DNA from 3 places in the Shewanella cyperi genome. Region 1 is predicted to be linked to each of the others. Evidence: predicted binding sites of a transcription regulator. Region 1 holds the regulator's gene; each other region holds the start of a gene.
What was found. Region 1 encodes FliA, which starts transcription of late flagellar genes. Its sites were predicted from a motif close to CTAAAGNTNNNNNNNNNNNNGCCGATA; they were not measured.
Positions count from the first base shown of each region.

Region 2: a site for FliA is predicted at 5,844-5,870, ahead of pomA (flagellar motor protein PomA). Genes of this name have one in related genera too.
Region 3: a site for FliA is predicted at 5,612-5,638, ahead of JYB84_RS08530 (VC2046/SO_2500 family protein). Genes of this name have one in related genera too.

Region 1 is NZ_CP071501.1:2,672,516-2,683,044, reverse strand. Features, by position in the region: gene flhA (flagellar biosynthesis protein FlhA) at 1-1,500, shown strand, start outside; gene flhF (flagellar biosynthesis protein FlhF) at 1,511-2,893, shown strand; gene JYB84_RS11630 (MinD/ParA family protein) at 2,898-3,779, shown strand; gene JYB84_RS11625 (RNA polymerase sigma factor FliA) at 3,772-4,491, shown strand; gene cheY (chemotaxis response regulator CheY) at 4,535-4,918, shown strand; gene JYB84_RS11615 (protein phosphatase CheZ) at 4,932-5,669, shown strand; gene JYB84_RS11610 (chemotaxis protein CheA) at 5,686-7,875, shown strand; gene JYB84_RS11605 (protein-glutamate methylesterase/protein-glutamine glutaminase) at 7,897-9,006, shown strand; gene JYB84_RS11600 (membrane anchored protein in chemotaxis locus) at 9,065-9,454, shown strand; gene JYB84_RS11595 (ParA family protein) at 9,487-10,278, shown strand; gene JYB84_RS11590 (chemotaxis protein CheW) at 10,262-10,529, shown strand, end outside.
Region 2 is NZ_CP071501.1:1,165,584-1,176,112, forward strand. Features, by position in the region: gene JYB84_RS04965 (MATE family efflux transporter) at 1-752, shown strand, start outside; gene nadK (NAD(+) kinase) at 781-1,659, opposite strand; gene grpE (nucleotide exchange factor GrpE) at 1,758-2,357, shown strand; gene dxs (1-deoxy-D-xylulose-5-phosphate synthase) at 2,703-4,568, opposite strand; gene ispA ((2E,6E)-farnesyl diphosphate synthase) at 4,592-5,473, opposite strand; gene xseB (exodeoxyribonuclease VII small subunit) at 5,474-5,713, opposite strand; gene pomA (flagellar motor protein PomA) at 5,989-6,756, shown strand; gene JYB84_RS05000 (flagellar motor protein MotB) at 6,761-7,687, shown strand; gene thiI (tRNA uracil 4-sulfurtransferase ThiI) at 7,844-9,298, shown strand; gene JYB84_RS05010 (hypothetical protein) at 9,423-9,665, opposite strand; gene JYB84_RS05015 (transcriptional regulator GcvA) at 9,842-10,529, shown strand, end outside.
Region 3 is NZ_CP071501.1:1,970,895-1,981,423, reverse strand. Features, by position in the region: gene JYB84_RS08560 (M2 family metallopeptidase) at 1-705, shown strand, start outside; gene JYB84_RS08555 (Smr/MutS family protein) at 766-1,323, opposite strand; gene JYB84_RS08550 (YybH family protein) at 1,445-1,993, shown strand; gene JYB84_RS08545 (YchJ family protein) at 1,997-2,452, shown strand; gene JYB84_RS08540 (putative bifunctional diguanylate cyclase/phosphodiesterase) at 2,449-4,626, opposite strand; gene JYB84_RS08535 (DUF406 family protein) at 4,726-5,019, opposite strand; gene JYB84_RS08530 (VC2046/SO_2500 family protein) at 5,092-5,577, opposite strand; tRNA gene JYB84_RS08525 (tRNA-Tyr) at 5,703-5,787, shown strand; tRNA gene JYB84_RS08520 (tRNA-Tyr) at 5,824-5,908, shown strand; tRNA gene JYB84_RS08515 (tRNA-Tyr) at 5,935-6,019, shown strand; gene JYB84_RS08510 (PLP-dependent cysteine synthase family protein) at 6,225-7,286, shown strand; gene queE (7-carboxy-7-deazaguanine synthase QueE) at 7,328-7,996, opposite strand; gene queC (7-cyano-7-deazaguanine synthase QueC) at 8,133-8,837, shown strand; gene rrtA (rhombosortase) at 8,825-9,436, shown strand; gene uvrB (excinuclease ABC subunit UvrB) at 9,490-10,529, opposite strand, start outside.

The DNA.
Region 1 (10,529 bases):
TCAAAGTTCGTAAAAGGCGATGCCATCGCCGGTATGATGATCCTGGCCATTAACATTCTCGGTGGCTTCGTCATTGGTATGGTGCAACATGGCCTGGACTTCTCCACCGCGGTGGAAATCTACACCCTGTTGACCATAGGTGACGGCCTGGTGGCCCAGATCCCCGGCTTGCTGCTCTCTATAGCCGCCGCGTTGATGGTGACACGTCAAAATGAGTCCGGTGACATGGGCCAGATGGTGATGAGCCAGATGTTTGACAGTCCCAAGTCGCTGGCCATCGCTGCCGGGGTGCTGTTTATCATGGGCATAGTGCCCGGCATGCCGCACCTGGCTTTCCTGACCTTTGCGCTGCTGACTGCCGCGGCGGCCTATATGGTCAACAAACGCAATGAAGTGAAAAAGCAGAAGGCATTGGAAAAGGCTTCTCAAGGTACAGTGGAAAAACTCGACCATGAACCCAAGGAGCTGGGCTGGGATGATGTGCGTCATGTTGACACTATCGGTCTGGAAGTGGGTTATCGCCTCATTCCCTTGGTGGACAAGGGGCAGGGCGGTGAACTGCTCGGTCGGATCAAGGGCGTACGCAAGAAGCTGTCTCAGGAGTTGGGCTTCCTGGTGCCGGCGGTTCATATTCGTGACAACCTGGACTTGTCACCCAATGCCTATCGGATTTCCCTGATGGGTGTGGTGGTCGGAGAGGCGGATGTCCGCCATGACTGCGAGCTGGCCATCAACCCTGGTCAGGTATTCGGCAAGCTTGATGGTATTGAAACCCGCGATCCGGCCTTTGGTTTGGAAGCGGTCTGGATTGCGCCCGAGCTGAGGGAGCACGCCCAGACGCTGGGATACACTGTGGTGGACGCCGCGACTGTGGTGGCAACCCATATCAGTCAGCTGTTGACCAATAATGCCGCCAAGCTGCTCGGTTACGAGGAAGTACAGCAATTGATGGATATGCTGGCCAAGCGCTCACCCAAGTTGGTTGACGGCTTTATTCCGGATGTGATGTCACTTGGCAATGTGGTTAAGGTGATGCAGAACCTGCTCAATGAAGGCGTATCGGTACGGGATCTGCGCACTATAGTTCAGACCTTGCTGGAATACGGCACCAAGAGCAATGATACCGAGGTGCTGACCGCAGCGGTGCGTATCGCCCTCAAGCGGATGATAGTGCAGGAAATCGCCGGTCCCGAGGCGGAAATCCCTGTCATAACATTGGCGCCAGAGTTGGAACAAATGTTGCATCAATCTATGCAGGCGACCGGGGGAGAGGGACCCAATATCGAACCCGGCCTGGCAGAGCGGATGCAGCAATCACTGGCTGATGCCGCCCAGAGACAGGAAATGGTAGGACAACCTGCCATTCTGCTGACCTCGGGGATGTTGCGCTCCACCCTGTCGAGATTCGTGAAATACACCATTCCAAACCTGAGGGTCATATCCTATCAGGAGGTGCCGGATGAGAAGCAAATCCGCATCGTGTCGGCGGTGGGTCAGTAGGGGATAAATAATGAAAATTAAACGTTTTTTTGCCAAAGATATGCGTGCGGCACTGGCTCAGGTAAAAGAGACTCTGGGTTCCGACGCGGTCATCATGTCCAATAAAAAGGTGACCGGTGGCATAGAAATTGTTGCTGCCGTAGACTACGACGATCCCAAGCCGGTTGCTGCCAAGCCTCAGTCTATTTCCCCTTTTGATGAAGTGGCCGACGACAGGGTCTCGCTCGGTGCCAAACCCACGGTCAAAACCAGCCGTCAAAAAGTTGCCGCAGCCCCCGCCGATTCCCTGCAGGCCCTGCTGGAAAAACAACAAAGCCGTATGCAGCAGCTGACCGGACAACAGGAAAGTGAGCTGGACATGCCTGCCTGGGCCCGCGGACTTGAAGCACCTGCGCCCAAATCGGCGCCCCAGCCTGCGACTTTTACACCGTCCCCCGATAAGCAGCGCACCCAGCAAAAGCCCAGCGCAGAGCTGGATGCCATGCGTGAGGAACTGAGTTCCCTGCGTAACTTGCTGACCCACCAGGTTGCCGCCCTGATGTCGGAGCAAAAGAAACGTAACAATCCGGTAGGGGCCATGCTGGAGAGCCGTTTGATTGACGCGGAGTTTTCCCCTGCCGTGGCAGCCAAGCTGGCAGCTCTGTCCGAGCATTACTCACCTGTGGAGCTGGTAAGAGCCTTGCCCCAGAGTCTGGCCAACATGTTGGACAACCAGGGCGATGACATAGTGCGTCGCGGTGGCGTGGTGGCTTTTGTCGGTCCGACCGGTGTCGGCAAGACCACTTCCATCGCCAAATTGGCGGCGCGATTCGCTGCACAACATGGCCCAGATCAAGTTGCGCTCATTACCACGGATCATTATCGCATTGGAGCCTTTGAGCAATTGGCAACTTATGGCAAAATAATGGGCTGTCCGGTAAAGCAAGCTCATGATCTCAATGAGTTGGAACAAATACTTTATCAGTTCAGGAATCGCAAGCTAGTATTGATAGATACGGCAGGAATGGGGCAAAGGGACATGCGTCTGGTGGAACAACTGGATAACTTGACCGCTAACCGAGCCTTGCCGATCCGCAGTTATCTGGTATTGTCAGCGACATCACAACGGCGGGTGTTGCAGGATGCAGTGGAACACTTCAAAAGGATCCCCCTTTCCGGGGCTGTGTTGACCAAGTTGGATGAAGCCTGTTCTTTGGCAGGCGCCCTGAGTGTGCTGATCCAAAGCGGATTGCAGTTGAGTTATGTGACTGATGGTCAAAGGGTTCCTGAAGATATGCAAGTGGCTGATACCCTGGCGCTGGCCAAACAAGCGCTGGCAGCCATGAATGACAATGAACACAGACCCGTGAAAGAAAAGAAATGGGCAGAACAACCGACCTATGCATTTGAGTAAAGCTATGACCCGGGATCAAGCAAGCGGTTTACGTATGATGAATCAACCATATAACGAAAAAGTCAAAGTAATCGCCGTCAGCGGTGGCAAGGGCGGGGTCGGTAAGACCAGCGTTTCCATCAATACGGCGGTTGCGCTTGCCGAGAAGGGCAAGCGGGTGTTGGTACTGGATGCCGACCTGGGTCTGGCCAACGTGGATGTCATGTTGGGCCTGAGGGCCGAAAAGAACCTGTCCCATGTGCTGTCCGGCGAGGCGGAGCTCGATGACATCATTCTCCGGGGACCCAAGGGCATTGGTATTATCCCGGCGACCTCGGGCGCCCAGGCCATGGTGGAGCTGACCCCGGCGCAGCACGCCGGTCTCATTCGCGCTTTCAGCGAAATGCGCACCCAGTTTGATGTGCTGATTGTGGATACCGCCGCCGGTATCTCCGACATGGTGCTGAGTTTTTCCCGCGCCGCTCAGGATGTGCTGGTGGTGGTGTGTGATGAACCCACGTCCATCACAGATGCATATGCCCTGATTAAGATCCTCAGCCGTGAGCACGGAGTATTCAGATTCAAGATAGTGGCCAACATGGTCCGTAGTCTGCGTGAAGGTATGGAACTGTTTGCCAAGCTGAGTAAGGTCACCGACAGGTTCCTGGACGTGGCGCTGGAGCTGGTGGCGACTATCCCCTTCGATGAAAACCTGCGAAAGTCAGTGCGCAAGCAAAAGCTGATTGTTGAGGCTTATCCGAAATCACCGGCGGCCATTGCCTACCATGGTCTGGCGAATAAGGTTATGAGTTGGCCTATTCCGCAACAACCGGGTGGTCACCTGGAGTTCTTTGTTGAACGTTTGGTGCAGCGTCCTGAGTACCAAGAGGATAGATCGAGTGAATAAAGCCGCGGCGTATACCGCTTTGGATAATAAAACATCCATCGTTGAACAGTACGCACCGCTGGTTAAAAGAATCGCGCACCACATGTTGGCCCGGTTGCCGGCTTCCGTACAGTTGGATGATTTGCTGCAGGCAGGCATGATAGGCCTGCTTGAGGCGTCGACTAAGTTTGACGGCAGCAAGGGTGCCAAGTTTGAAACATTTGCCGGGATAAGGATCCGCGGCGCCATGTTGGATGAAATCCGTCGTGGCGACTGGGTTCCCCGCTCGGTGCATCGCAATCAGCGGCGGGTCGCCCAGGTCATAGATGAGTTGGAGCAGGAACTCGGCCGTGATGCACGGGACACAGAAATCGCAGAAAGACTTGATATGACGCTGGATGAGTACCATCATATCTTGAGCGATGTTTCTGTAGGTAAAATCATAGGGATAGAAGATTTAGGCATCTCTCAGGACGTATTGGTTCCAGAGGGTGAGCAGTCTGATGGCATCTTTGATTCTTTGGCCGACAGCCAATTTCATGGTGCTTTGGTCGAGGCCATCAAACAATTGCCAGAGAGAGATGCATTGGTATTATCGCTTTATTATGATGAAGCGCTGAACTTAAAAGAAATTGGTGCCATTCTTGATGTCAGTGAGTCCAGGGTGAGTCAAATACACAGCCAAGCTATGCTGCGACTCAAGGGCAAACTCAAGCATTGGACACACGTATAATTACTAATTGAGCATTTAGAGTGTCAGCTCACCGGAGGAAACCTTGGACAAGAATATGAAGATTCTCATTGTTGACGATTTTTCGACGATGAGGCGTATCATCAAGAACTTGTTGCGAGACCTGGGGTTCAACAATACCCAGGAGGCAGATGATGGCTCCACAGCGTTGCCCATGCTGCAAAAAGGCGATTTTGACTTCGTGGTCACGGATTGGAACATGCCCGGCATGCAGGGTATTGACCTGCTGAAGGCCATTCGCGCCGACGAAAACCTGAAGAATATCCCAGTGTTGATGGTAACTGCCGAAGCCAAGCGAGAGCAGATCATTGCCGCGGCACAGGCCGGGGTAAACGGCTATGTAGTTAAGCCATTTACCGCTGCCACCCTGAAAGAAAAGCTGGACAAGATATTCGAGCGCCTCAGTTAAGCAAGGACGGGCTATGCAGCTAAACACTTCAGGGCTCATCAGTCTCGAACAGGCGCAAATGCTTGTCGAACTCTTGTCCGCCGGTGAGCAGGATCAGGCCGATGCGCTGTTCCGTGATTTTGCCATGCCGTTGCAGCGTGAGTTGTTTGATGAAGTCGGAAAACTCACCCGCCAGCTTCACAGTGCCTTGATGGACTTTCAGGTTGATAACAGATTGTTGGAGTTGGCCAATACCGAAATTCCGGATGCCAAGGAAAGACTCAATTACGTTATCGATATGACGGAACAGGCGGCCAATAAGACCATGGACGCCGTTGAAGAATGTCTGCCGCTGGCCGATGCATTGATAAACAATATTCAGACTGTGACTCCTGCATGGGACAGACTGATGCGCCGTGATATAGAGTTGAATGAATTCAAAGCGCTTTGTCACGATGTACAGCAGTTGATGGTCCGCAGCGAGAACGATTCAAACCGCCTGCGAGAACTCTTGAATCAGATTCTGATGGCGCAGGATTTCCAGGATCTTACCGGGCAAATGATCCGTCGGGTAATAGAGTTGGTTCGGGAGGTGGAGAGCAGTCTGGTCTCCATGTTGACCGTGTTTGGTGAACATACTCCCCAGGAAACCACCGAGCCCCCAAAAAGCAGCATAGAAGCCGAAGGCCCCATCATGAACGCGGAGGCGCGTCAGGATGTGGTAACGGGCCAGGATGAAGTCGACGACTTACTTTCAAGCCTGGGTTTCTGATTAAGGAGTCAGTTTAATGGCATTTGACGTAGATGAAGAGATCCTGCAGGACTTTTTGATCGAAGCCGGTGAAATTTTAGAGCTGCTGCAGGAACAATTGGTAGCGCTGGAAAATAACCCCGGTGACACGGATCTGCTTAACGCGATTTTCCGTGGTTTCCACACAGTGAAAGGGGGGGCGGGCTTCCTGGGATTGGCTCCCATGGTTGACGTCTGCCACGAATCGGAAAACACCTTTGACCTGCTGCGTACCGGCAAGCGTCATGTCACCGCCGAATTGATGGATATTATTCTCCAGGCGGTCGATGCCATTAATACCATGTTTGCTCAAACCCAGGCCGGTCAGGAGCAAGACCCTGCCTCTCCTGAGTTGCTGGCCAAGCTTAAACTCCTGTCTTCAGGGGCGCCGCTTCCCTCCGAAGGTGGTGCGGCTGCACCCGCGCCTGAACCAGAGCCTGAACCTGAACCAGAACCCATTCCTGAACCCGTAGTGGCTGCGCCTGCTTCCAAAAACACCAGTGGCGGCGAATCCAGCATTGATGAAATTAACGAGGCTGAATTTGAGGCCTTGCTTGATGCACTCCACGGTTCAGGCAAGGGACCCGGCGTCAAGACTGGCGTCCCACAGGATGTAGCAGGCAAAGCTGCCGCCGCGAAACCCACTTCAGCACCGTCAGGTGACGATATTACCGATGATGAGTTTGAGGCCTTGCTCGATGAGCTCCATGGTGCCGGCAAATTCAAGAGCGCGGCCAAGGGTGAAGTGGCCAAAGTGGAAGTCAGTGCTGCCGACAAGGTCGATGCCGACGAGATTACCGATGAAGAATTTGAACGCCTGCTGGATGAATTGCATGGCAAGGGCACCGGGCCCGGCAAATCTGCCGCAGAGCCAGCTGCACCAAAGCCATCAGCGCCCAAGCAAGTAGCTGCGGTTACACCTGCAGCGCCTCAGCCCCAGATGGCTAAGGCTGCCGCAGTGCCCGAAGCACCGGCAGCCCAGGCAAAAGCTGCAGCGACCAACGTGCCCCAGGGTGAAACCACAGTGCGGGTGGATACCGCCCGTCTCGACCAGATCATGAACATGGTGGGTGAGCTGGTACTGGTGCGCAATCGACTCGTGAGTCTAGGTGTTACCCGTGAAGACGAGGAAATGTCCAAGGCGCTGGCAAACCTGGATTTGGTGACTGCCGATCTGCAGGGTGCGGTGATGAAAACCCGCATGCAGCCCATCAAGAAAGTCTTTGGTCGTTTCCCTCGGGTGGTCCGTGACCTTGCCCGCAGTCTGAACAAGGAAATCGACCTGATTTTGGTGGGTGAAGAGACTGATCTGGATAAAAACCTGGTGGAGGCCCTGGCCGATCCCTTGGTGCACCTGGTACGAAACTCGGTGGACCATGGCATTGAGATGCCCATCGAACGCGAAGCCGCAGGTAAACGACGCACAGGTACCATTACACTGTCTGCCAGTCAGGAAGGCGATCATATACTGCTGAAGATAGAAGATGACGGCGCCGGTATGGATCCCGAGAAGCTCAAGCAAATCGCCATCAAGCGCGGCGTGCTTGACGAGGATGCCGCTGCGCGGATGTCTGATAATGATGCTTACAATCTGATTTTTGCGCCGGGATTCTCCACCAAAACCGAAATTTCCGATATTTCCGGTCGTGGGGTGGGGATGGACGTGGTGAAAACCCGTATCACCCAGCTCAACGGTACTGTGCACATAGATTCCATGAAGGGCAAGGGTACTTGTCTGGAAATCAAAGTGCCCCTGACCCTGGCGATTATGCCAACCCTGATGGTGGAAGTGGCCAAGCAAGTGTTTGCCCTGCCGCTGTCCAGCGTCAATGAAATATTCCATCTGGATCTGACCAAAACCAACATAGTCGACGGCCAGCTGACGGTCATAGTGCGCGACAAGGCCGTGCCCTTGTTCTACCTGGAGCATTGGTTGCGGCGAAACAAAACCACCTTCAAACACGGTGACAAGAAGCACGGCCATGTGGTGATAGTGCAGCTGGGCACCATGCAGATAGGTTTTGTGGTGGATGCACTTATCGGTCAGGAAGAAGTGGTTATCAAGCCTCTGGGTGCCTTGTTGCACGGCACTCCCGGTATGGCCGGCGCGACTATCACCTCCGATGGTGGTATCGCTCTGATCCTCGATGTGCCAGGGCTGCTCAAGCACTATGCCCGCAAGAAGTAATGCAGTAATACGGGTACCCCAATGACAATTAAAGTACTGGTGGTTGACGATTCAAGCTTTTTCCGCAGACGGGTAAGCGAGATAGTCAACCAGGATCCTGAGCTGGAAGTGATCGGCGCCGCCGTTAATGGTGCCGAGGCAGTTAAAATGGCTCAGGAACTCCAGCCTCAAGTGATCACCATGGACATAGAGATGCCGGTCATGGACGGCATCACAGCCGTGCGTGAAATCATGGCCAAGGTGCCGACTCCGATTTTGATGTTTTCGTCCCTGACCCACGACGGCGCCAAGGCGACGCTGGATGCACTGGATGCGGGGGCGCTGGATTTTTTACCCAAGCGTTTCGAAGACATTGCTACCAATAAAGACGAAGCCATCAAGCTGTTACAGCAAAGGGTCAAGGCGCTGGGAAGACGCAGGGTTTATCGCCCTGTATCCAGACCTGCTGTGGCCGTCCCAGAGCCCACACGGCCAGCACTGGGCACTCGTCCGCCACTGTCGCAATCTTTTCCGCGGACAGCCTCGCCAAGTGCGCCGATCCGTGCCAGTGGAAAGAGCTATAAGCTGCTGGCCATTGGCACCTCTACCGGCGGTCCTGTGGCGCTGCAGAAGGTATTAACCCAGTTTCCGGCCAATTATCCTCATCCTATTTTGCTTATCCAGCATATGCCGGCAGCCTTCACTCCCGCCTTTGCGAGCCGGCTGAATGGTCTTTGCCGCATTTCGGTAAAAGAGGCCGCCAATGGCGATGTGTTACAGCCCGGCTGTGCCTATCTGGCACCGGGTGGAATGCAGATGATGGTGGAAAAAGCCGGCGCCACGGGGCGGATCAAGATAGTGGCCGGCAGTGCCGACATGAATTACAAGCCCTGTGTGGATATCACCTTTGCCTCGGCATCCAAGGCCTACGGCGGCGATGTCTTGGCTGTGGTGCTGACCGGCATGGGCGCAGATGGTCGAGAGGGCGCCCGCATGCTCAAGAGCGCCGGTGCGACCATTTGGGCTCAGGACGAGGCCAGCTGTGTTGTCTATGGCATGCCTCAGGCCGTGGCTGCAGCCGGTATTGCCACTCAGTCCATTGCCCTTGAAAGCATGGCCGATGCCATACTCAAAGAGTCGGGCCGTGTCTGAAAAGCAAACAGTGGGAAGACTGTGGCTGTTTTTGCTCGGTCTTGCCCTGGTGGCAGTCCTGGCGCTGTATCTGGATGTACAGCGCAAAAATCGTGTCTTGCAACAGGAAATACAGAGGTTGCAAAACAGCCAGGTGCTGCTGATGGTGCCCGATGCGCAGGCCGAGGCCATTGCCGAATGGCTGAGTCGGCATCCTGACGCTACCGATGTCATTATCCGCGATGCCCGTAAGCAGCAACAGCAAGATCCTGCCGCTGGGACTTCATCGCAACCCCAAGAACAATTACCCTTGTCGCCGTTGAAACCGGTCAGCGACTTGCCTCATACTGATGAGCCTGACGCCCCCTCATTGCAACCTGTGGTTGTCTCCGAGAGTGCCGATGGGGTGAAGGTGATCAATCTGCCCCATGGCGGGATCAGGGTCACCACCAGAGAAGAAAAACACTGATAATAAATGCGCGCATTTCGGGGGCCTGAGTCTTGAAAGTCTGGACCATCGCGAATCAAAAGGGTGGGGTCGGAAAGACCACCACAGTTGCCAGCCTGGCCGGAACCCTGGCCAAAAGGGGCAAGCGGGTATTGATGATTGATACCGATCCCCATGCTTCTCTGGGTTATTACCTGGGCATAGACTCGGAAGAGGTGCCCGGCTCGCTCTACGACGTATTTCTTGCGCACAAGCACCTGACACGGGAGCTGGTGCGGCAACACACAGTACCTACCCTGGTTGAAAATCTTGAGCTTTTGCCCGCCACCATGGCATTGGCGACCCTGGACAGGGCGCTTGGCCACCAGGAGGGCATGGGATTGGTGCTGCGCAACCTGCTGCAATTGGTTGATGATGATTATGATGTGGCCCTGATTGACTGTCCGCCCGTGTTGGGGGTGCTGATGGTCAATGCCCTGGCGGCGAGCCAGCACATAGTGATCCCGGTGCAAACTGAATTTTTGGCTATTAAAGGTCTCGACCGGATGATCAAGACCATGGAGCTGATGGGACGCTCGAAACAGACCCGTTACAGTTATACCGTGGTGCCGACCATGTACGACAGGCGCACCAAGGCCTCTCCGGCGGCACTGCAACAATTGGCAGAGGACTATGGGGATACCCTGTGGCCCGATGTGGTGCCGGTGGACACCAAGTTTCGCGATGCCAGCCTGGCACATCTACCTGCGTCACACTACGCTGCCCACAGCCGCGGTGTGAAGGCCTATGAGCGTTTGCTGGATTTTCTGATGGCCGGAGAGTTTGACCATGTCAAAATCGGTTGACGATACCGTAATCGATTATTTCCGGATACTGCTGGCGGAAACCGAGCCGTCACAGTCAACAGAGCCAGCATTAGCATCTTCACTGGACGTTTTGACGCGCGCTGCCGAAGTACCGCTGGCGAGACAGGCCGCAATAGTCGCTGCAGCCCCACAAGCGGCCGTTCAACAGCAGGAGCCTGCGCCGGTGACAGCCGGAGTCGCCGCGAAAGCGGTACCTGCGGATGTGCTGCAAAAACAAACCCTGGAAAAAT
Region 2 (10,529 bases), 1.5 Mb from region 1:
GTGCCGCCATAGCCACCATGTTGTCCCAGGCGGTGACCGGCGGTCTGTGTCTGGTACATTTCTTCGGCCCCCGCACCAAACTCAGGATTAACCTGACCCAGATGGCGCTGACCCTGGACAACTGTCTCAATATCGCCCGGGTGGGCCTGCCCAGTCTGCTGATGAATCTGTACCTGTCGATAGTGTTGACGCTGCACAACACGGCGCTGCTGTGGGTAGGAACGCCGCTGCACGTGGCCGCCTATGGGGTGGTCAGTTATACCGAAGCCTTCTTCTATCTGATCTTCGAGGGGATCGCCCTGGGCACTCAGCCGATCCTCAGCTTCAATGCCGGCGCCGGGCGCCACGACAGGGTACGGGAGGCCAGGCGGCTGGCGCTGAGCGCGGCACTGCTGGTGGCAGGTCTTGGGCTGATTGTGCTCTACCGTCACCCAGAGTGGATGCTGTATGTGTTTGCCGGGGATAATGCCGAACTCAGGCCGGTGGCCACACAGGCCATGGGGCTGTATTTCTGGGGTTTGCCCTTTGAGGGCATGATCCTGGTGGGGGCCAGTTTCTTCCAGGCCACCAACAGGCCCAGGGAAGCCTCGATACTGACCGGTAGCAAGTTGTTGCTGATAGCCCTGGTGATCTACAGCTTTGCCTGGCTGTTCGGGGTCAAGGGGGTCTGGGTGTCGCTGGCCTGTGTCAGCAGCGGCCTCTGCCTGTGGATGTGGCGCCGCTTCAGGATCGTTGACCGGGCTCTGGGCTAATCAGAACTGCTTGCTCAGAACAGCTTGTTCAGAACAGTTTGCTGCCCCAGCCGAGTTTGTTACGCAGCACGTGGAAATAATTGTGGCCCTTGGGGTGGATTAACCGCAGGCGCTCGGCGCTCTGACGAATAATGATCTCATCGCCGGGCAGTACCGCCAGGGTCACATGGCCGTCACAGCTGACTTCCAGGTTCTCGTCATTGTCCGGCGACACCACCAGCTTGATGGTGGAGTGGGCGTCCACCACTATGGGGCGGCAAGACAGGGTGTGGGGGAACATGGGCACCAGGATCAGCGCCTGCAGATTGGGGGTGAGTATGGCGCCGCCGGCCGACAGTGAGTAGGCTGTGGACCCGGTTGGGGTCGAGACTATCATGCCGTCGGCCCGCTGGCTGTACATAAACTGATCGTCTATGTAGACCTCGTATTCAATCATGTGGGCTATCTTGCCCGGGTGCAACACGGCTTCGTTGACCGCGGTGTTGCTGGCCTTGATGGCGCCGTGCCTGTGCACCTCAGCCTCCAGCAGGAACCTGTGTTCGGTGACAAAGTCGCCGTCCAGCACATCCGCCAGCATGTCTTCAAAACCATCGGGGGGCAGATCGGTGAGGAAGCCCAGGTTGCCGCGGTTGACCCCGATAACGCCGAGATCGAACCTCGCCAGCACCCGCGCGGCCCCCAGCATGTTGCCGTCACCGCCCACCACTATGGCAAGATCGCAGCGGCTGCCGATTTCCAGCAGATCCACGGCGGTCACCTGATTGCCCAGTTCACCGGCCACTCGTTCTTCCACCAGAACCTCAAATCCCTGGGTCGTCAGCCAGTGATGCAGCCGCTTGAGCGTCAGGTTGGTGCCACTGTGATGGGGTTTGCCAATCAGGCCTATGGTGTGAAACGGGGAAGTCATATGGGGAAAGTGCGTGCCTTAGGCCTTGAAACGCCGGAATTGATCCCCATAATATGCCTAGCCTATGCAGAAACAAAGCATTTTTAGCCGGAGTTAAGATGAGTAAGAATTCGACCCAACCACAACAAGATCCACAGGATACAGTGCAGGAAAGCGAAATTGTCACCGAAGAGGCGTCTCTGGTTGACGAGCTGACCCAGGCCAATTTCCGTGTTGAGGAGTTGGAACAGGCTCTCGCCAGCGCCGAGGCCAAGGTCGAGGAGCAGAAAGATTCAGTGATCCGTGCCGCCGCCGAAGTGGACAACATTCGCCGCCGCGCCGCCATGGATGTGGAGAAGGCCAACAAGTTTGCCCTGGAAAAGTTTGCCAACGAACTCCTGCCGGTACTGGACAACATGGAGCGCGCCCTGGCCGGTGGCAGCAGCGACGAGGCCAGCAAGGCCATGATGGAAGGCGTGGAGCTGACCTTCAAGAGCCTGCAGACCGCGGTGGAAAAATTCGGGATCAAGGCGGTTGACCCCATGGGTCAGGCCTTTAACCCTGAGCAGCACCAGGCCATCGGCATGCAGCCGAGCAATGACTTCCCCGCCAATACCGTGATGTTGGTGATGCAGAAGGGCTATGAACTCAATGGTCGCCTGCTGCGTCCCGCCATGGTGATGATCTCCCAGGGCGGCGGTGTCGATACTCAGGCTTAAGCTCGGGGCTTAAGTCCGGGGCTTAAGTTCGGGGCTTAATCAGCCCTTGCCAACCCAATAATAGAAAAGGACTGCCAAGGCAGTCCTTTTTTTGTTTTCAGCCCTAAACCACCTACTTCAGTAGGTGGTTATCATCAATTTAGGCTTTGCCTGTAATGAACATTGAGGCTCAGGCATTGTGACTTATCGAGTTGGGTTGTGTGACCTCTCACACAGCTCCACAAGTGGCTAAACAACTACGAAAGTAGGTAAGGTAAATAATAGTCGCTTTTGGCCCCCTTCTAGGGGGCTTAGGCAAAGCCACCTTCTTCAGAAGGTGGATTATTTACCTTATCGAGCAGCAACTCAGTCGATATAGGCGCGGATCTGACGCTCGATACCTGCAGCATCGAGGCCCAGCTCGGCGATGATTTCTTCCGGCGAGCCGTGCTTGATGAACTCATCGGGCAGGCCGATTTGCAGCACAGGCTTGCAGATGCGGTGTTTGGCCAGCAGTTCCAGCACACCGCTGCCGGCGCCGCCCATGATGGCGTTCTCTTCCACAGTCACCAGCACCTCATGGTTGGCAGCCAGTTCCAGCACCAGGGCTTCATCCAGAGGCTTAACGAAACGCATGTCGGCCACTGTGGCATCCAGCGCCTCGGCCGCGGTCAGGGCTGCGGCCAAGGTGGTGCCGAAGTTGAGCACGGCTATGCCCTTGCCATGGCGTTTCACCAGCCCTTTGCCTATGGGCAGGGCAGTCATTTGTTCCACCTGCTCGGCACCTGTGGCACTGCCACGGGGATAGCGCACCGCGCTTGGTCCTTCGTTGTGGCAATAGCCTGTGTACAGCATTTGCCGACATTCGTTTTCATCGCTTGGTGCCATGATCAGCATGTTGGGCACACAGCGCAGGAAGCTGAGATCGAAGGCGCCCTGGTGGGTTGGACCATCGGCACCCACTATGCCGCCGCGATCGATGGCAAACAGCACGGGCAGACGTTGCAGCGCCACATCGTGGATCAGCTGATCGTAACCGCGCTGCAAAAAGGTGGAGTAGATGGCGACCACGGGCTTATAGCCTTCGCAGGCAAAACCGGCCCCCAGGGTCACGGCATGCTGCTCGGCGATGGCGGCATCGAAATACTGCTCCGGGAAGCGCTGGGAAAATTCCACCATACCCGAGCCTTCACGCATGGCCGGGGTGATGCCGAGCAGCTTGCTGTCTTTTTCGGCCATGTCGCACAGCCATTTGCCAAACACCTGACTGAAGGTGGGCAGTCCCGGCTTGGTGGCCGGTTTGCGGAACTGGCTGGGGTCGAACTTGGGCACGGCATGCCAGCCAATGGGATCTTTTTCCGCCGGCTCGTAGCCGCGGCCCTTCTTGGTCATGATGTGCAGGATTTGCGGGCCCTTGAGGCCGCGCATATTGCGCAGGGTCTCGACCATGGCATCCACATCGTGGCCGTCGATGGGGCCTATGTAGTTGAAGCCCAGCTCCTCGAACAGGGTGCCGGGGACGACCATACCCTTGAGGTGTTCTTCGGTGCGTCTGGCCATTTCCTTGATCACCGGCATGCCCTTGAGCACCTTTTTGCCGCTCTCGCGAATGGTGGTGTACAGGCGGCCGGACATCAGCTGGGCCAGGTGGTTATTGAGGGCGCCGACGTTTTCCGAGATGGACATCTCGTTGTCGTTCAGCACCACCAGCATGTCTTTGTCGAGATCGCCAGCATGGTTCATGGCTTCAAACACCATACCGCCGGTCATGGCGCCATCGCCGATAACGGCCACCACTTTGCGCCCCGCCTTTTCCTTGTCGGCGGCGACCGCCATGGCGAGCGCGGCCGAGACCGAGGTGCCCGAGTGGCCGACGCTGAAGGTGTCGTATTCACTCTCTTCCCGCCAGGGGAAGGGATGCAGGCCATTCTTCTGCCTGATGGTGTGCATACGATCGCGGCGACCTGTGAGGATCTTGTGGGGGTAAGCCTGGTGGCCCACGTCCCAGATCAGGCGGTCGAAGGGGGTGTTGTACACATAATGCAGGGCCACGGTCAGCTCGACCGTACCCAGACCCGAGGCGAAGTGGCCACTGGACATGCCAACGGATTTAAGCAGGAACTGGCGTAATTCATTGGCCAGTTGCGGCAGCTGTGACTGAGGCAATTGCCTGAGTTCTTCTGGGGTGTTGGCCTTGGCCAGTACCGGAAATTGGGAAATGTCCAAACTCATAGCGAGGTTCAATGACTCTCTTTTTATACCCGGCGCTCTATGATGAAGCGGGCGAATTCTGCAAGTAACTGGCTATTGTATGGCAATTTTGCCAGCGCCGATAGTGCATCGGCCACCAGGTTATCGGCCGTTTGCTGTGCGCCTGCCAATCCCAGCAGTTTGGGAAAGGTGCTCTTGTTGGCGTTCAGATCCGAGCCTTGGGGCTTGCCCAGCTCTTCGGTGGTGGCGGTAATGTCGAGAATATCGTCCTGCACCTGGAAGGCAAGACCTATGGCATCGGCATAGCTGCGCAGGGCGGCTTTTTCCGACTCAGGCGCCTTGGCGGCAATCAGCGCCAGCTCGGCGGCGCAGCGGATAAGGGCACCGGTTTTGAGGTTGTGCAAGCGGGTCAGTTGGGCCAAATCTATGCTTTGGCCGGTGGCGGCAAGATCGATAGCCTGGCCGCCACACATGCCGGCATAACCTGAGGCTTGGGCCAGTGCCTTGACCATTTGCAGCCTTTGCTGGGCATCCAGCTCGGCGTCTGCGGTGCTGATAATGTCGAAGGCCAGGGTTTGCAGCGCATCCCCGGCAAGAATGGCGGTGGCCTCATCGAAGGCGATATGTACCGTTGGCTGACCGCGGCGCAGGCAGTCGTTGTCCATGGCGGGCAAGTCGTCATGGATTAGCGAATAGGCGTGGATACATTCTATGGCGGCGGCGCAGGGGTCGAGCTGCTGCTTATCGACCCCCAGCAGTTCTCCCACGGCATACACCAGGAAGGGACGGATACGTTTGCCGCCGAGGAGGGCGCCGTGGCGCATGGCCTGCTTCAGGCGCGGTGCGCCGTCGTCCAGTTGATCAATTTCCCGGGCGAGAATGGCATCAACCCGGGCTTGGCATAGTGCCAGACTGTGTTTGAGCACTTATTCACCCTCGGGCAGGAAGTCTGCCAGGGGCGCATCCGGCTCCTGCTTGAGCAGTATGGCGACCTTTTGCTCCGCCTGTTCCAGCTTGGCCTGGCTGGCGCGCACCAGTCCTATGCCGCGCTCGAATTGCTTGAGGGCATCATCGAGGGACACATCCCCCTGTTCCAACTCGCTCACTATGCGTTCGAGCTCAAGCAGGGACTCTTCAAAGGTTAAGCTGTCGGGTTTTTTGGCCACTGTCACACTTCCTGAAAATTTAGCCGACACAAGGTATCTCAGGAGCCCACCAGGGTCAAATTCAGGCGGGCAAAATTTGCCTCGCTGCACGCTTTGTTGCTGAATTTTTGTTGAAAAAAATAAAATGACACTAAACTTGCCCAAGTTCGGTCCGATAACTGAGAATAGCAAATGACTGACGCGCCCTTGTCCAGACCCCGGGAGAACCGGTATAAGGGTTTCAGACAGATTTGGACATCTCTTTTCGTCCTTGGCGACACCATTGAGGAGCAACTGTGGATTTAGCAACCCTGATAGGCTTGTTGGGCGGCTTTGCATTTATCATCATGGCCATGGTCAGCAGCGGCGGTCTGGCTATCTTCGTCGATGTGCCTTCCGTGCTTATCGTATTTGGCGGCTCGCTGTTTGTGGTGATGATGAAATTCAACCTCAAGCAATTCCTCGGTGCAGTGAAGATTGCCGCCAAGGCCTTTATGTTCAAGCTGGAAAAGCCCGAAGAGCTGATTGAGCAGTCGGTGTCCATGGCCGATGCGGCCCGTAAGGGTGGCTTTCTGGCTCTGGAAGAGGCGCAAATCTCCAACAGTTTTATGCAAAAGGCCGTTGACATGTTGGTTGACGGCCACGACGGTGACGTGGTGCGTGAGGCCCTGGAAAAGGACATTGCCCTCACAGAGGAGCGCCATCGTACCGGTATCAGTATTTTCAAGGCCTTCGGTGACGTGGCTCCGGCCATGGGTATGATAGGTACCCTGGTGGGTCTGGTGGCCATGTTGTCCAACATGGATGACCCCAAGTCCATCGGCCCCTCCATGGCGGTGGCTCTGTTGACCACACTCTACGGCGCTGTGATTGCCAACATGGTGGCCATCCCCATTGCCGACAAGCTGGCGCTGCGGATGGGCGAGGAAATGCTTAACCGTAACCTGATTATGGATGCCGTGTTGGCAATTCAGGACGGCCAGAACCCCAGGGTGATCGAAGGCTTCCTCAAGAACTATCTGTCCGAAAAACAGCGGAAGATAGACACCACGGACGGGGAGTAATCCCATGGCCAAGGACAAGTGTAACTGTCCGCCGCCGGGGGCGCCGGCTTGGCTGGCGACCTTTGCCGATCTGATGTCACTGCTGATGTGCTTCTTTGTGTTGCTGCTGGCCTTCTCCGAAATGGACGTGATGAAGTTCAAGCAGATTGCCGGCTCCATGAAGTACGCTTTCGGGGTGCAAAACAAGGTGGAAGTGAAGGACATACCCAAGGGCACCTCGGTGATCGCCCTGGAATTCCGACCCGGCAAGCCCGAACCTACGCCCATCGAAATCATCAACCAGCAGACCAACGAGATGACAGAGCCGATCCTCGACTTCCAGGAAGGGGACTCGGATCGCGCCGGTGGTGTGCAGCAGCAACAGGGTGAGCAGCGCGGCGGCGAAGCCTCGGCCACGGCCCAGGAAACCGCTGAAGCCAAGAAGTCCGAGGCCGCCTCGGCCCAGGACAAGATCAACCAGGAAGTGAAGAAAATGGCCCAGGAGCTCAATGAGCAGATAGTGGACGGCGCCATTGAAATCGAATCCCTGGGGCAACAGATCATTATCCGTATTCGCGAGAAGGGCGCCTTCGGCTCGGGCTCGGGCTTTTTGCAACCCAGGTTCAAGCCGGTGATCCGCGCCGTGGGCAACCTGCTCAAGGATGTGCCCGGCATTATCACAGTCTCGGGTCACACCGACGACATGCAGATAAGCAACGAGCTCTACAGCTCCAACTGGGACCTGTCCTCCAAGCGCGCCGTGGCCGTGGCCCACGAGCTTATCAAGGTCAAGGGCTTTGATGCCTCCAGGATGAAGGTGGTGGGCATGGCCTCCACTGCGCCCCTGGTGCCCAACGATTCCGCCGGGAACCGCGCCCGCAACCGCCGGGTGGAAATCGCCATAGAGCAGGGCAAGGCCAAGGAATCCGACGAGATCCAGGTCGGCAAATAACCTCCCCGGCAATAGCAGACGAGGCCCTGACATTTCAGGGCCTCTGTTTTTACCCGCCGGCCCTGCCCGTCATACTGCAATAAAAGCTCTGCTCTCATCCCCGTGCTTTGTTATAATCGGCAAATTGCTGTTTTTAAATTGTCCTGCGGAAATCCAATGAAGTTTATCGTCAAGCTGTACCCCGAAATCATGATGAAGAGCAAACCGGTAAGAATGCGCTTTACCAAAATGCTCGAGTCCAACATACGCAATGTGCTGAAAAAGATCGATGAAGATGCCAAGGTGCAGCGCCAGTGGGACAGGATCATGGTGATGGTGCCCAAGGACAAGCCGGAGCTGGAATCCGTGTTTGCCGAGCGTCTGGCCTGCATTCCCGGCATCGCCAACGTGGTGCAGGTGGCCGAGTACAGCTTCACCACCATGGATGACATCTATCAGCACGCGCTCAAGGTGTATCGCGATGTGCTCAAAGACAAAACCTTCTGCGTCCGGGTCAAGCGCTCCGGTCAGCACGACTTCAACTCCATCGAGGTGGAGCGCTACGTGGGCGGTGGCCTGAACCAGTTCACCGAGGCCAAGGGCGTTAAGCTCAAAGACCCTGATATTACGGTGAACCTGGAAATCGATCGCGACAAGCTGTACATGGTCAACCGCCGTATCGAAGGTTTGGGTGGCTTCCCCATGGCGACCCAGGAAGACGTACTGTCGCTGATCTCCGGCGGTTTCGACTCGGGTGTGGCCAGCTTCCAGTTCATCAAAAAGGGCGCCCGTACCCATTACTGTTTCTTTAACTTGGGCGGCGCCCAGCACGAGATTGGCGTTAAGCAGGTGGCCTACCACCTGTGGAAGACCTACAGCGAATCACACAAGGTCAAGTTTATCAGCGTGCCCTTCGATCCCGTGGTGACCGAGATCCTGGAGCGTATCGACAAGGGCCTGATGGGGGTGATCCTCAAGCGTATGATGATGCGCGCCGCCACCCGGGTGGCCGACCGTATGGGCGTGCAGGCGCTGGTAACAGGTGAGAGCCTGGGCCAGGTATCGAGCCAGACCCTCACCAACCTGAACGTGATTGACCGCTGTACCGACTTGTTGATCCTCAGGCCGCTTATCACCATGGACAAGCAGGACATTATCAACGAAGCCCGCCGTATCGGCACCGAGGACTTTGCCGCCTCCATGCCCGAGTATTGCGGCGTGATCTCCCAGCGCCCCACGGTCAAGGCCGTGCTGTCCAAGGTGGAAGAGGAGGAACTGAAGTTCTCTGCCGATCTGCTGGACAGGGTGATTGCCGATGCCAAGGCCATCGACATACGCGAGATTGCCGCCACCATGGATGCCCAGGTAGCCGAAACCGAAACGGTACAAGCCGTCAGTGGCAACGAGATAGTGGTGGATATCCGCGCCCCCGAGGAAGAGGAAAACAAACCGCTGGAGCTCGATGGCGTGGAAGTGAAGCATATTCCCTTCTTCAAGCTGGCCACCGCCTTTGCCGATCTCGATCGCAGCAAAACCTATCTGCTGTACTGCGAGCGCGGGGTGATGAGCAAGCTGCAGGCCCTCTATCTGCAGGAGCAGGGCTTTACCAATATCAAGGTATATCGTCCCTGATATGGGCCCGTAGCCGGGCCATTCACAGCTCAGGGCCTGGCCCTGAGCAATAAAAAAGCCGCTATAAGCGGCTTTTTTATTGGCTTGGGTTTATCGCTTGTGCTTACTGCCTGGGACCCGAACCTTATTCGGCCTTGGCCAGCTGCGGTGCTTCTTCGCTGTCGGCTTCACCGGCAATCAGCATGGCACCCATGTCCTGTTGCAGTTGCAGTTGCAGTTCATCGAAGGAGCGCTCCAGATCGGCGCTGATACTGGCCTGCAGTTCGGCGGTATCAAAGGTTGCTACTGGTTGTTCATCGGCGGCAAAGGCCATATGACTGAGACTGGCGGCAAGGCCGAGGGCAAGGATAGATTTGAAGTATTTCATGGGACGCCTCCGGGCGAATTTTTCGCTTTGTCAGGCAGTCCCTTCACGTCATTTGAGATTGCCCAACCTCATGTTTTCTTGATGCAAAATTTATCCAAAAGGGCTTCCATTAACAAACGATAAAATGTAACAATCAGGATTAGAAAAACTAATCAAAAAACGAGAGCTATATCACCATGTCGAGAAGGCTTCCCCCCCTCAACGCGGTCAAGGCATTCGAGGCCGCCGCCCGCCATCTGAGCTTCACCCGCGCGGCGGAAGAACTGTTTGTGACCCAGGCCGCGGTCAGCCATCAGATCAAGGCCCTTGAGGACTTTCTGGGATTAAAATTATTTCGCCGCAAGAACCGCTCTTTGCTGCTCACCGAAGAGGGTCAGAGCTACTTTCTCGACATCAAGGATATCTTCACCGATCTGGCCGACGCCACCGACAGGTTGCTGGCACGCAGTGCCATTGGTTCGTTGACGGTCAGCATGTCGCCCAGCTTTGCCATCCAGTGGTTGGTGCCACGGCTGGCCAAGTTCAGCGAAAAGAACCCCGAAATTGACGTGCGCATCAAGGCGGTGGACAGCGAGGTCAGCTCGCTCACCGACGATGTGGACGTGGCCATCTACTATGGTCAGGGCAACTGGCCTGGACTGCGGGCCGATAAGCTGCGCAACGAGGTGCTGATCCCCGTGTGTTCGCCCTTGTTGCTGCACGGCCCCAAACCGCTGGAAAAGCCGTCCGATCTCAAGCATCACACCCTGCTGCACGACATGAGCCGCCACGATTGGCAGGCCTGGTTCCGCCAGTGCGGCGTGACAGATGTTAACGTCAACCAGGGCCCTATCTTCAGCCATTCCTCCCTGGTGCTGCAGGCCG
Region 3 (10,529 bases), 700 kb from region 1:
ATACACCACGAGTTGGGCCATAACTTCTATCAGCGGGCCTACAAAAACCAACCCTATATCTTTAAAGGCAGTGCCAATGATGGTTTCCATGAGGCCATAGGCGACACCATAGCCCTGTCCATCACGCCAAAATATCTGCAGCAGATTGGTCTGCTGGATCAGGTACCCGATGCGTCCAAGGATATAGGGCTGTTGCTCAGACAGGCATTGGACAAGGTGGCTTTCCTGCCCTTTGGCCTGATGATAGACCAGTGGCGCTGGAAGGTATTCTCCGGTGAAATCAAGCCGGAGCAATATAACCAGGCCTGGTGGGAACTTCGTCAGAAGTATCAGGGTGTGATGGCACCGGTTGAGCGCAGTGAAGCGGACTTCGATCCGGGTGCCAAGTACCATGTACCGGGTAATGTGCCTTACACCCGCTACTTCCTGGCCCACATACTGCAGTTCCAGTTCCACAAGGCCCTGTGTGACATTGCCAAGGACGAAGGTCCGGTGCATCGCTGCTCCATCTATGGCAATAAGGATGCCGGTGCCAAGCTGAACGCCATGCTGGAAATGGGTCTCAGTAAGCCATGGCCGCAAGCCCTTGCCGTGGTTACCGGCAGAGAGCAAATGGACGCCAGCGCCGTTCTGGATTATTTCGCGCCGCTCAAATCCTGGCTGGATGAGCAAAACAATGCCGCCAACCGCCAGTGTGGCTGGTAAAGTGACTTAAGTGAACAAAAGCCCGGGTTCCCGGGCTTTTTTATGTGATTGGCTCGGCAACTAACGGCTGCCATGGCCCTTGCTGTTGGTTTCCCTGCTGTGGACCCTGGCCTGGGCTGATTTTTCCAGCATCAGGTACAGGGCTCCTTTGCCACCGTCTTTGAGTTGGGCACTGTAAAACGCCTGAACCTCGTCAATTTGCGGCAACCAGGCCGCCATGGCAGAACGCATTACGCCCTTGCCATGAACCAATAACAGATTGCGCTCATCGCGGGCAATAACGTCATCTATCACTTTAAGCAGCAACAAACGGGCATCCAACAGCTTCATACCACGGAGATCGCACTGGCGCTTGCTGCGGTACTTGCCCAGTTTCAATTGCCTGAACACCAACTGTTGTACCCCATCCCGGCAAAAGCTCAGCTCCACATCCGCCCCAATAGGCGGTAAATGGGCGGGATCGACCGCCAGCGGTGCCAGTCTGGCTTCAAGTTGAGCCAGCTTACATTTCCTGGCCTGTTCCTGCGGATCCGGCGCCGAAGGCAGTAAAGTTTGTTGTTTTAACGGAATCACATCGGCCATTTCGGCCCAAAACAACGCGTTATCCTGATCGGTCATGATGTGTCTCCTGTCTTGAACCATACAGCGGAGGCTACACACTTTGTAATGATCTGCTTCTTGGGTTACAGCAGGCCATACATTATAGTGATGTCCATGATAGCTGGAATTATTGTTTATGATGAGAGTTTTACTTTTACTGGCTGCCTTGCTGATGTCGATCGGTGCTTTTGCAGCCAATGCCATGGATGATAACAAGGCACTTAACACCAATTACCAAAGGTTCGTTGAGGCATTTCAAAGCTTGGATCCCGAGGTGTTGGAAAAAGTGTACGACGAGAATGCCTGTTACATTACCGACAAGCAGGACAGAGAGATAGTACGTGGACGTCAGGCCATAGTGGCCGTTTATCACGCCTTCTTTGGCAAAATAAAGCGCAAGAATGCCCGCATAGAAGTGGACTTCCGCTTACTTGAGCGGACAATCGAAGGCAACAGTGCGACAGACGTAGGTTATTACCTGGTTCGTTTTCACCCTGCCGCCGACACGGGTGAGCCCGTCAGTGAGTTCGCCGGAAAATTTGTTACAGTTGCCAAAAAGCAGAAAGACGGTGCCTGGTCACTGACGGTGGATTCCAATAACGGTGCCGATAGCCGCTTCTACTTTGATGCAAAGCCCGTCCCCAACCTGTATTATGGCGAGCAGTTTGTCAGAAGCCTGAAACCCTGAGTTATGAAGCAAGTCTGCCCCTGCGGCGGCGGTGATTATGAAAACTGCTGCCGCCCCTTTCACGCCGGAATGCGCCCTGCCCCCACACCTGAAACCCTGATGCGTTCGCGCTACAGTGCCTTTGTGTTGCAGCTGTGGGACTATTTAATTGCAACCCATCACCCGGACTATCGCCGGGATCTCAATAGCCAGATCCTGGCCGCGGGTCCACATCCCCAATGGCTGGCCCTGAATATTAAAGAGAGCTCTATGGATGGGGACTCGGGTAAGGTCCACTTTATCGCCTGGTATAAGGATGGCAACACACTGGATGCCATAGAGGAAATATCGGACTTCGTTCGCGAGCAGGGATTGTGGTTTTACACCCAGGGACAGCACAGAAACGCAGCCCTGCCGGGTCGTAACTCACCCTGCATTTGTGGCAGCGGAAAAAAGTTCAAGCAGTGCTGTGGGCGCTAAACCGGCAAGCGGTTCGCAGGCACCTGATTTTCATATAGAAACTGCGAAAACTCCGCTTCCCTGAGCGCCGGGCTGTACAGAAAACCCTGTGCCTGATCGCACAAACTCTTGGCCAGAAACGTTTCTTGATCTGTGGTCTCTACACCTTCGGCTGTCAGTGACAGATTAAGGGCGCGCGCCATGGCGATAATGGCACTGACGATTTCGCGGCTTTCATGACTAACTGTCAAATCGGATATGAATGACCTGTCTATTTTCAGTTTGCTGATGGGGAATTGTTTCAGATAACGCATGGAACTGTAGCCGGTACCAAAGTCATCAATGGCCAGCCCTACTCCCAGTTCCGCCAGCTCCTGACATAGGTTGGTCGCGTAGCGAATGTCTTCCATCAGCTCGGTTTCGGTGATTTCCAGGATGAGACTCTTGGGTCTAAGCCGGTAACGACTCAGCAGTTGCCACACCTGTTCGTACAGATTGCCGCTGAAGAATTGCCTGGCGGACACGTTCACATGCATGGACATATCCAGATTGTGATGCTGCCACAGGTTGAGTTGGCGGCAAGCGGCCTCCAGAACCCAGGCGCCAATGGCGTTGATCATGCCGGATTGCTCGGCAATATCGATAAAGGCCCCGGGAAACAACACCCCTTTCTTGGGATGATGCCAACGGATCAGCGCTTCGGCCCCGGTGTAGCGATTCTGCTGTAAGTCCCACAGGGGCTGATAATAGAGCTCAAATTGGCGGCCGCGGATGGCGGTGTGCAGGTCGCGCTCAATCTGGGCGTCGTCCTTAAAGGCACTGAGCAAGGTGCTGTTGAAGATTTGGATCGCCGTGCCCTGTTTCTTCTTGGCATGTTGCAGCGCGATATCGGCACAGGTTAGAGGCGCCACCAGGTTGTTGACAGCGGCCAAATCCACCGCCGCCAGTGCAGGCTTGGGGTCAACCTGCTCACGGCCGATAAACACCGGCGCGGCCAGTTGCTGATAAAGCTTGTTACGCAGGAATTCCTCTTCCTCGGACGGATCCGCCATCAGCACGGCAAATTCATCACTGCCGACCCGGGCTATTTCCTTGGCCTTATAGATATCGGCGAAATGCCGCAGCCGTCTGGCTATTTCAATCAGCAGAGCGTCTCCCTGCTCATGGCCATAGGTATCGTTGAACCGCTTGAAGCCCATCAGGTCAACCAGCAGCAACATCCCCTGCTGGCTGCGCTCCAGTACCCGGTTGAAATGCGCCCGGTTATACAGACCGGTTAAATTGCAGCGCCAGGCCAGTTTTTCCAACTCGGCCTGGTAGTTGTGTTGTTCGCTGTTATCTTCCCCGCAGACCAACACATAATGATTTCCGCGTTCGGTAATGAATTGACTGGCGTGATATTTAAGCCAATAGCAGTGGCCATCGGCCCGCTTCAGTTTGACCTCACCCTGAACATTTTCGCCCTTGAAAATACGTGCCAGCGTGGTTTCACCCAACTTGGGATGTTGCCGGAAAAAATCCATTTGCTTCAGGCCCAGGCCTATGACCTTTTCCGCAGGCAGGCCCGTAATACGGCCATGGGCGGCGTTCACATACTCAACCTTTTCCGTGTGCAGGTTAATCAACATGGTGACCTGATCGGATTGCTCGGCAGCAGAGCGGAACAACATCAGCTGTTCATCTTTGTCATCGGCCTGACGGGTCGCCAGTGTCAATGCCAATTGATCGGCAAGCTGGCTGCCCAGGTGAATATCAAACTCCGACCATAACAGTGGTTGACTGCGCTCAAGGCAAAGAATGCCTTCCAGGTGGCCATTGATACGGATGGCAAGGTCGAGAGTGGAACGTATCCCCCGTTCAATAAAATAGTCATCTCGCAATTCAGATACCCGGTCATCCGATAGTGTATCTGCAACATCTATATGCCTGTGCTTGCGCAATTCCTGCAAATAACGGGGGGCGTTTTTCAATGACGCGGGGCGCTTTTTCCCCTGGGGTAATACGGGACCGAAGAAGGCTATTTCCGCCTGGGTAGCCTGGGATTCATTCAATGACCAAACGCTGGCGAAAGACAAGCCCAGATGCTGACACAGGAGTTCAGTCACCAGCTCTGCTGTCTTGGCAAAATCACCTTGCTGTTTAACGGTCGAGTTGACCACCAAATCAACAATATGCTGATGTTTGCGTTTTTTCACACAGATCCCTTAATTAACTGCGGGCCCGGGCCCACAGAGGTTTTTATTCTAATTTTGCCGAGATTACAGTAAGTTCGTCACCAAGAGCAATATGGTGCTTCAGCCAGTTAGTCCATTATCCAAAGCGAAAATCAATTTTTCGGCACTGACATCAAATTGCAAGCTCAGACGACAGCCACTTGCCTCAGCCTCCAGTTGCGCCCGGCACCCCGGAAATCTCGCCAAGGCCAGCGTTGCCAGTTCCTTCGCCTTCATTTCGGCATCCACACCGGAAAAAGACAAGGTCATACAGGTATCCTGTTCGTCAAGCACAGTACCTATGTCAACAAAACTGCCGCAATCATTGCAGGTATCGTTGATGGTCGAGGATTGCTGCTCTTCAATGCTCTTCATCTCTGTTCCTCTGTTCGATAATCACAATGGCCGCATTTTAAAGGTTATAGCAATACGGGACTGTGGCGCGGTTCAAGCTTGTGCCATCCGCTGCGCCAGTGCCAGCTGACCACTGAGGCGATCGTTGAAATGGGGAATCTCGGGCAGCGCGGGATGCTGTGGCTCAAGATAACGGGACTTGCACAAAGGGTCGGTATTGTTCAAGGCATCCAGCATGGTGACGGGGATCGGTCCCCGGGTGACCAAAGCCTCCGGCTTCAGCGCCTGTTGCAGCGCAAAACCACGCAAGCCCAATTCGTGAAATTCACCGCCGTTATTGACCAGGGAGTCGTCGGCCACATCCGCGACCAGGGTTTGGGCCGGCGGCAATTCAAATTGGCGTCGCAGTTTGGCATCCACAGTGCCTTCTTCACCCAAAGTGAACTGGGCCATGTCCCGGGCATCCTGGGATAGCATGGCCAACAGCAGGGCGAACTCTCCGCGACGACCATGCTCTATTGCATGGTTGAGGCGCTCGCCACATTGCAGTTCATTGATTAAAGGTGAAGCAATTTGCATATAAAAACGTCAATAAAACATATCCTTGTAACTTAATCGACCACTTGGCCAGTTACTTTAGCTTTTTTTAAGAATTTAGCCTTTACATATAAAACGAATCTGCTTACTATTGCCGCCGCAATTGAGGAGGGGTTCCCGAGTGGCCAAAGGGATCAGACTGTAAATCTGACGGCTCCGCCTTCGAAGGTTCGAATCCTTCTCCCTCCACCATTTGCCTACAATTTGAAAAGCGTCCAGTGACACATTGGAGGGGTTCCCGAGTGGCCAAAGGGATCAGACTGTAAATCTGACGGCTCCGCCTTCGAAGGTTCGAATCCTTCTCCCTCCACCATTTCACTGTTCTCAATTCGCCCCTGTGGAGGGGTTCCCGAGTGGCCAAAGGGATCAGACTGTAAATCTGACGGCTCCGCCTTCGAAGGTTCGAATCCTTCTCCCTCCACCATTTTCTCTTTTCTCTCTCGTGTTTATTCCCCCTGTGATCTCCCCGGTAGCCTTTTCAGGCCAAAACCTGTTGTTGCCCTCTAATTTAAAGCCACTGTTAGCCACACTTTCCAGCGTTTGATCCGCCGCCACAATGGTGTTGCTGGCTTTTATATGCGATTTCATTATGATTTAGCCGATATGGTTATAACATTTCCGGAACCGCTATGAACAAGCACTGGGTAAACCAGGCCATTGCCAAAATTGATGCTGATTTCCAACGCAGTGCCGACACGCACCTGATCAAGCTTGAATTACCCATGCTGGCAGGTATCGACATCTACCTGAAGGATGAGAGCACTCACCCCACGGGCAGCCTCAAGCACAGATTGGCACGTTCGCTGTTCCTTTATGCCCTGTGTAATGGCTGGATAAATGAGGGCACGCCTATCATAGAGTCCTCCTCCGGCAGCACTGCGGTGTCCGAAGCCTATTTTGCGCGCCTGCTGGGCCTGCCCTTTATTGCCGTGGTACCCAAAAGTACCGCCAAACGAAAGGTCGAGCAGATAGGTTTCTACGGTGGCCAATGCCATTTTGTCGATAAGACCTCTGAGATTTATGCCGAATCCGAACGTCTGGCCCGGGAACTCAAGGGCCATTACATGGATCAGTTCACCTTTGCCGAGCGGGCCACCGACTGGCGCGGCAATAACAACATTGCCAATTCCATCTTCAGCCAGATGGCACTTGAGCCCCATCCCGTGCCGCGTTGGATTGTTATGAGCCCGGGCACAGGTGGTACCTCGGCCACCATAGGCCGCTACATCCGTTACCAGCAGCTGGCTACCCGCCTGTGTGTGGTGGACCCGGAAATTTCGGTGTTCTATGACTATTTCCACAGCCGCGATGCCGGTCTGTGCCTGTCACAAGGCAGCAGAATTGAAGGTATAGGCAGGCCAAGGGTTGAGCCTTCCTTTATTCCCGGAGTTGTTGATGAAATGCTCAAGGTGTCGGATGCCAACTCCATCGCCACCATGCTGTGGCTGGAGCGTCTGATTGGCCGTAAAACCGGTCCCTCCACAGGTACCAACCTCTATGGCGCCCTGAAACAGGCGAGCCTGATGAAGCAGGCCGGTGAAACCGGCTCGATAGTGACCCTCATCTGCGATCCCGGCGAGCGCTATCTGGATACCTATTACCATCCGGACTGGGTTACAGAGCAGATAGGCGATATCAGTGGGGCCCAGGCGGCCCTTGAGGAATTCAACCGAAGCGGCTTATTGGCCTGAGACAATAACGGCGACCCAGGGTCGCCGTTATTACTTAACAATCAATCGATATTAAGGTATTTGTGCGTTTGGATAGACAGGCGCCAATTACGGGCAATACAGGTTTTCATTGCCAGTTCCGTGGCCCTCGGCTTCTGACTGATGGGTTGGAGACAGATGGTCTTGCCGCTGATGTCCAGACCACAGAGCAAATCGTCAAGCTCCTCGATATGCTTCTCCGTGGCTATGGGGTGCTTGATTTCATTGGCTCGCTCCAAAGCCTGCCTCAGCACGGGATAGCCCCCTTTCATATTGACCTTGGGGGAGACTGTCACCCAGGTGCCTTCAGAGCACTTCACTTCAAAGGTGCCACTGGTCTCTATCTGACATTGGTAACCGGCCTGCTCCAGCCCTATAGTTAAGGCGGTGAGATCGTACAGGCAAGGTTCACCGCCGGTGATCACCACCAAACGGGCGCTGAAACCCTTGGCTTTGAAGGCCGAGACCAAACTGTCGGCATCGTGCATGGCCCAGCGGCCAATACTACCATCGACCCGGATCACATCCGCGGGCGACACCCGATTCTGCTCCAGCAGTTCCCAGGTCTGCTTGGTGTCACACCAACTGCAGCCCACAGGACATCCCTGCAGGCGTACAAAGATAGCCGGCATACCTGTATGGCATCCTTCACCCTGGATGGTCTCAAAAACTTCGTTAACCGGATATGTCATGACAGGCCTCTTTGGTTGGGGCGGCTTTTATAGTGGATTTTTTGCCGGCTTGCAAGCCGGCTCGCCGGCTGCGGCTTTGCAGCGTGACCCACCTCGGGTAAACTGAGCTCCTGATATTTTGTTTGAAGTTCGTCTTATGTCAAAAGCAGTTAAGTCTAAAGCCGTTGTTGTTTTCAGTGGTGGCCAGGATTCCACCACCTGTCTTATTCAGGCCCTGGCACAATTTGATGAAGTGCATGCCATTACCTTCGACTATGGTCAACGCCATGTGGCAGAAATAGAAGTCGCCAAGGCCCTCACCAGCCGCTTGGGAGTGGCCAGTCACAAGATAATGGACGTGTCGCTGTTGGGCGAGCTGGCTATCTCCGCACTCACCCGTGATGCCATTCCGGTATCCCATGAATTAATGGACAATGGCCTGCCGAACACCTTTGTACCCGGCCGCAACATACTGTTTCTGACTTTGGCGGGGATATACGCTTATCAACTCGGTGCCGATACCGTCATAACCGGTGTATGCGAAACCGACTTTTCCGGCTATCCGGATTGTCGCAACGAATTTATCCAGGCCATGGCCAAGGCATTGGTGCTGGGGATGGACAGGCCCCTGGAGATCCGCACGCCGCTGATGTGGCTAAACAAAGCCGAAACTTGGGCCCTGGCGGACCGCTATGGCCAGCTGGAACTGGTGCGTCATCATACCCTCACCTGCTATAACGGCATTCAGGGTGATGGCTGTGGCGACTGCCCGGCCTGCCATCTGCGCAGCCGCGGTCTGGAGGACTACCTCAATCATAAAGACGCGGTAACTGAAGCTCTGGACAGCAAATGTCCGCGCTGAGCAGTCCGAGCAGGGCCTGGTTGGCGCCGCTGATAGTTTCCCTAGTGAGCATTGGTCTTTTCTTTTTGTCCCTGGACGATGTGTTGGCTTTTCGCCGCGACGCCATAGATCAGGGCGAATACTGGCGCCTTATCAGCGGTAATCTGCTGCACACCAATCATTGGCACCTGTTGATGAATCTGGCCGGTCTGTGGGTTATCTACAGTTTGCATCATTTTCATTACCGCATCTGGCCCTTGCTGGCACTGCTGCTGGCACTGTGTACCCTCGAGGGCCTGGGCCTGTATCTTGGCTATCCGCAATTGTGGGGCTACGTGGGACTGAGCGGGATCCTGCATGGGTTATTCGCCTTTGGTGCCCTGCTGGATATACGCCGGGGCTATAGATCGGGGTACCTGTTGCTGCTCGGCGTCATACTCAAGGTCAGCTGGGAAAACACCATGGGCGCCAGCGACGGAGTGACCGAGCTTATCGGCGCCAGGGTCGCCACCGAATCCCATTTGGTGGGTCTGGTATCCGGCATAGCTTTGGGGCTCCTGTGGCTTGTGGCAGCAACACAACTCAAACCGGGCAAGGAGCAGATAGGCGCCGGCCACTGATCTCAGGGACAGTCCTAGCCAAATAAAAAAACGCGCCGGGGCGCGTTTTTTGTTTATATCTTGAGCAAGGTTTCCCTCAGCCTGTGTGCTTCGTCCCTGAGCGCCGCGGCCTGTTCAAATTCCAGATCCCGGGCATGCTGCAGCATACGCTTTTCCAGCTCGTCAATTTGCTGTGCCAGCACATGGGGATCAAGCCCCTGATACTTGCCTTTTGGCTCAGCAACCTTGGAATACTCCCGGGTCGGTGCCTCTCGTTCACCTATATCCATCACATCGGTGATCTTCTTGACCACCCCTTTGGGGATTATGCCGTGCTCCAGGTTAAACAAGCGCTGCTTCTCACGCCGGCGTTCGGTTTCACCCATGGCTCTGGCCATGGAATCCGTCACCCTGTCGGCATAGAGGATCACCTTGCCGTTCACGTTACGGGCGGCCCGGCCTATGGTCTGAATAAGGGAGCGCTCGGAGCGCAAAAAGCCTTCCTTGTCCGCATCCAGAATACACACCAGTGATACCTCGGGCATATCCAGCCCTTCCCTCAGCAGGTTGATCCCCACCAAGACATCAAAGACCCCCAGACGCAGATCGCGAATGATCTCGACCCGCTCCACCGTTTCTATATCCGAGTGCAGATAACGCACCTTTATGCCGTGTTCGTCCAGATATTCGGTCAGATCTTCGGCCATGCGCTTGGTCAAGGTGGTTACCAGCACCCGCTCATTGACCGCGATGCGCTTGCGGGCTTCTGAGAGGAGATCGTCCACCTGTATGGCCACGGGCCTGACTTCCAGTTCGGGATCCAGCAAGCCCGTCGGTCTGACGACCTGCTCGGCAATTTCACCGTCACTCTTTTCAAGTTCGTAATGGCCCGGGGTCGCAGACACATAAATGGTTTGCGGCATCAAGGCCTCAAACTCTTCGAATTTCAGCGGCCGGTTATCCAGGGCCGATGGCAGGCGAAAGCCGTATTCCACCAGGGTGGTTTTACGGGAGCGATCGCCCTTGTACATGGCGCCTATCTGGGGCACTGTGACATGGGATTCATCTATGATCAGCAAGCCATCCGCCGGCAGGTAATCCAGCAGTGTTGGCG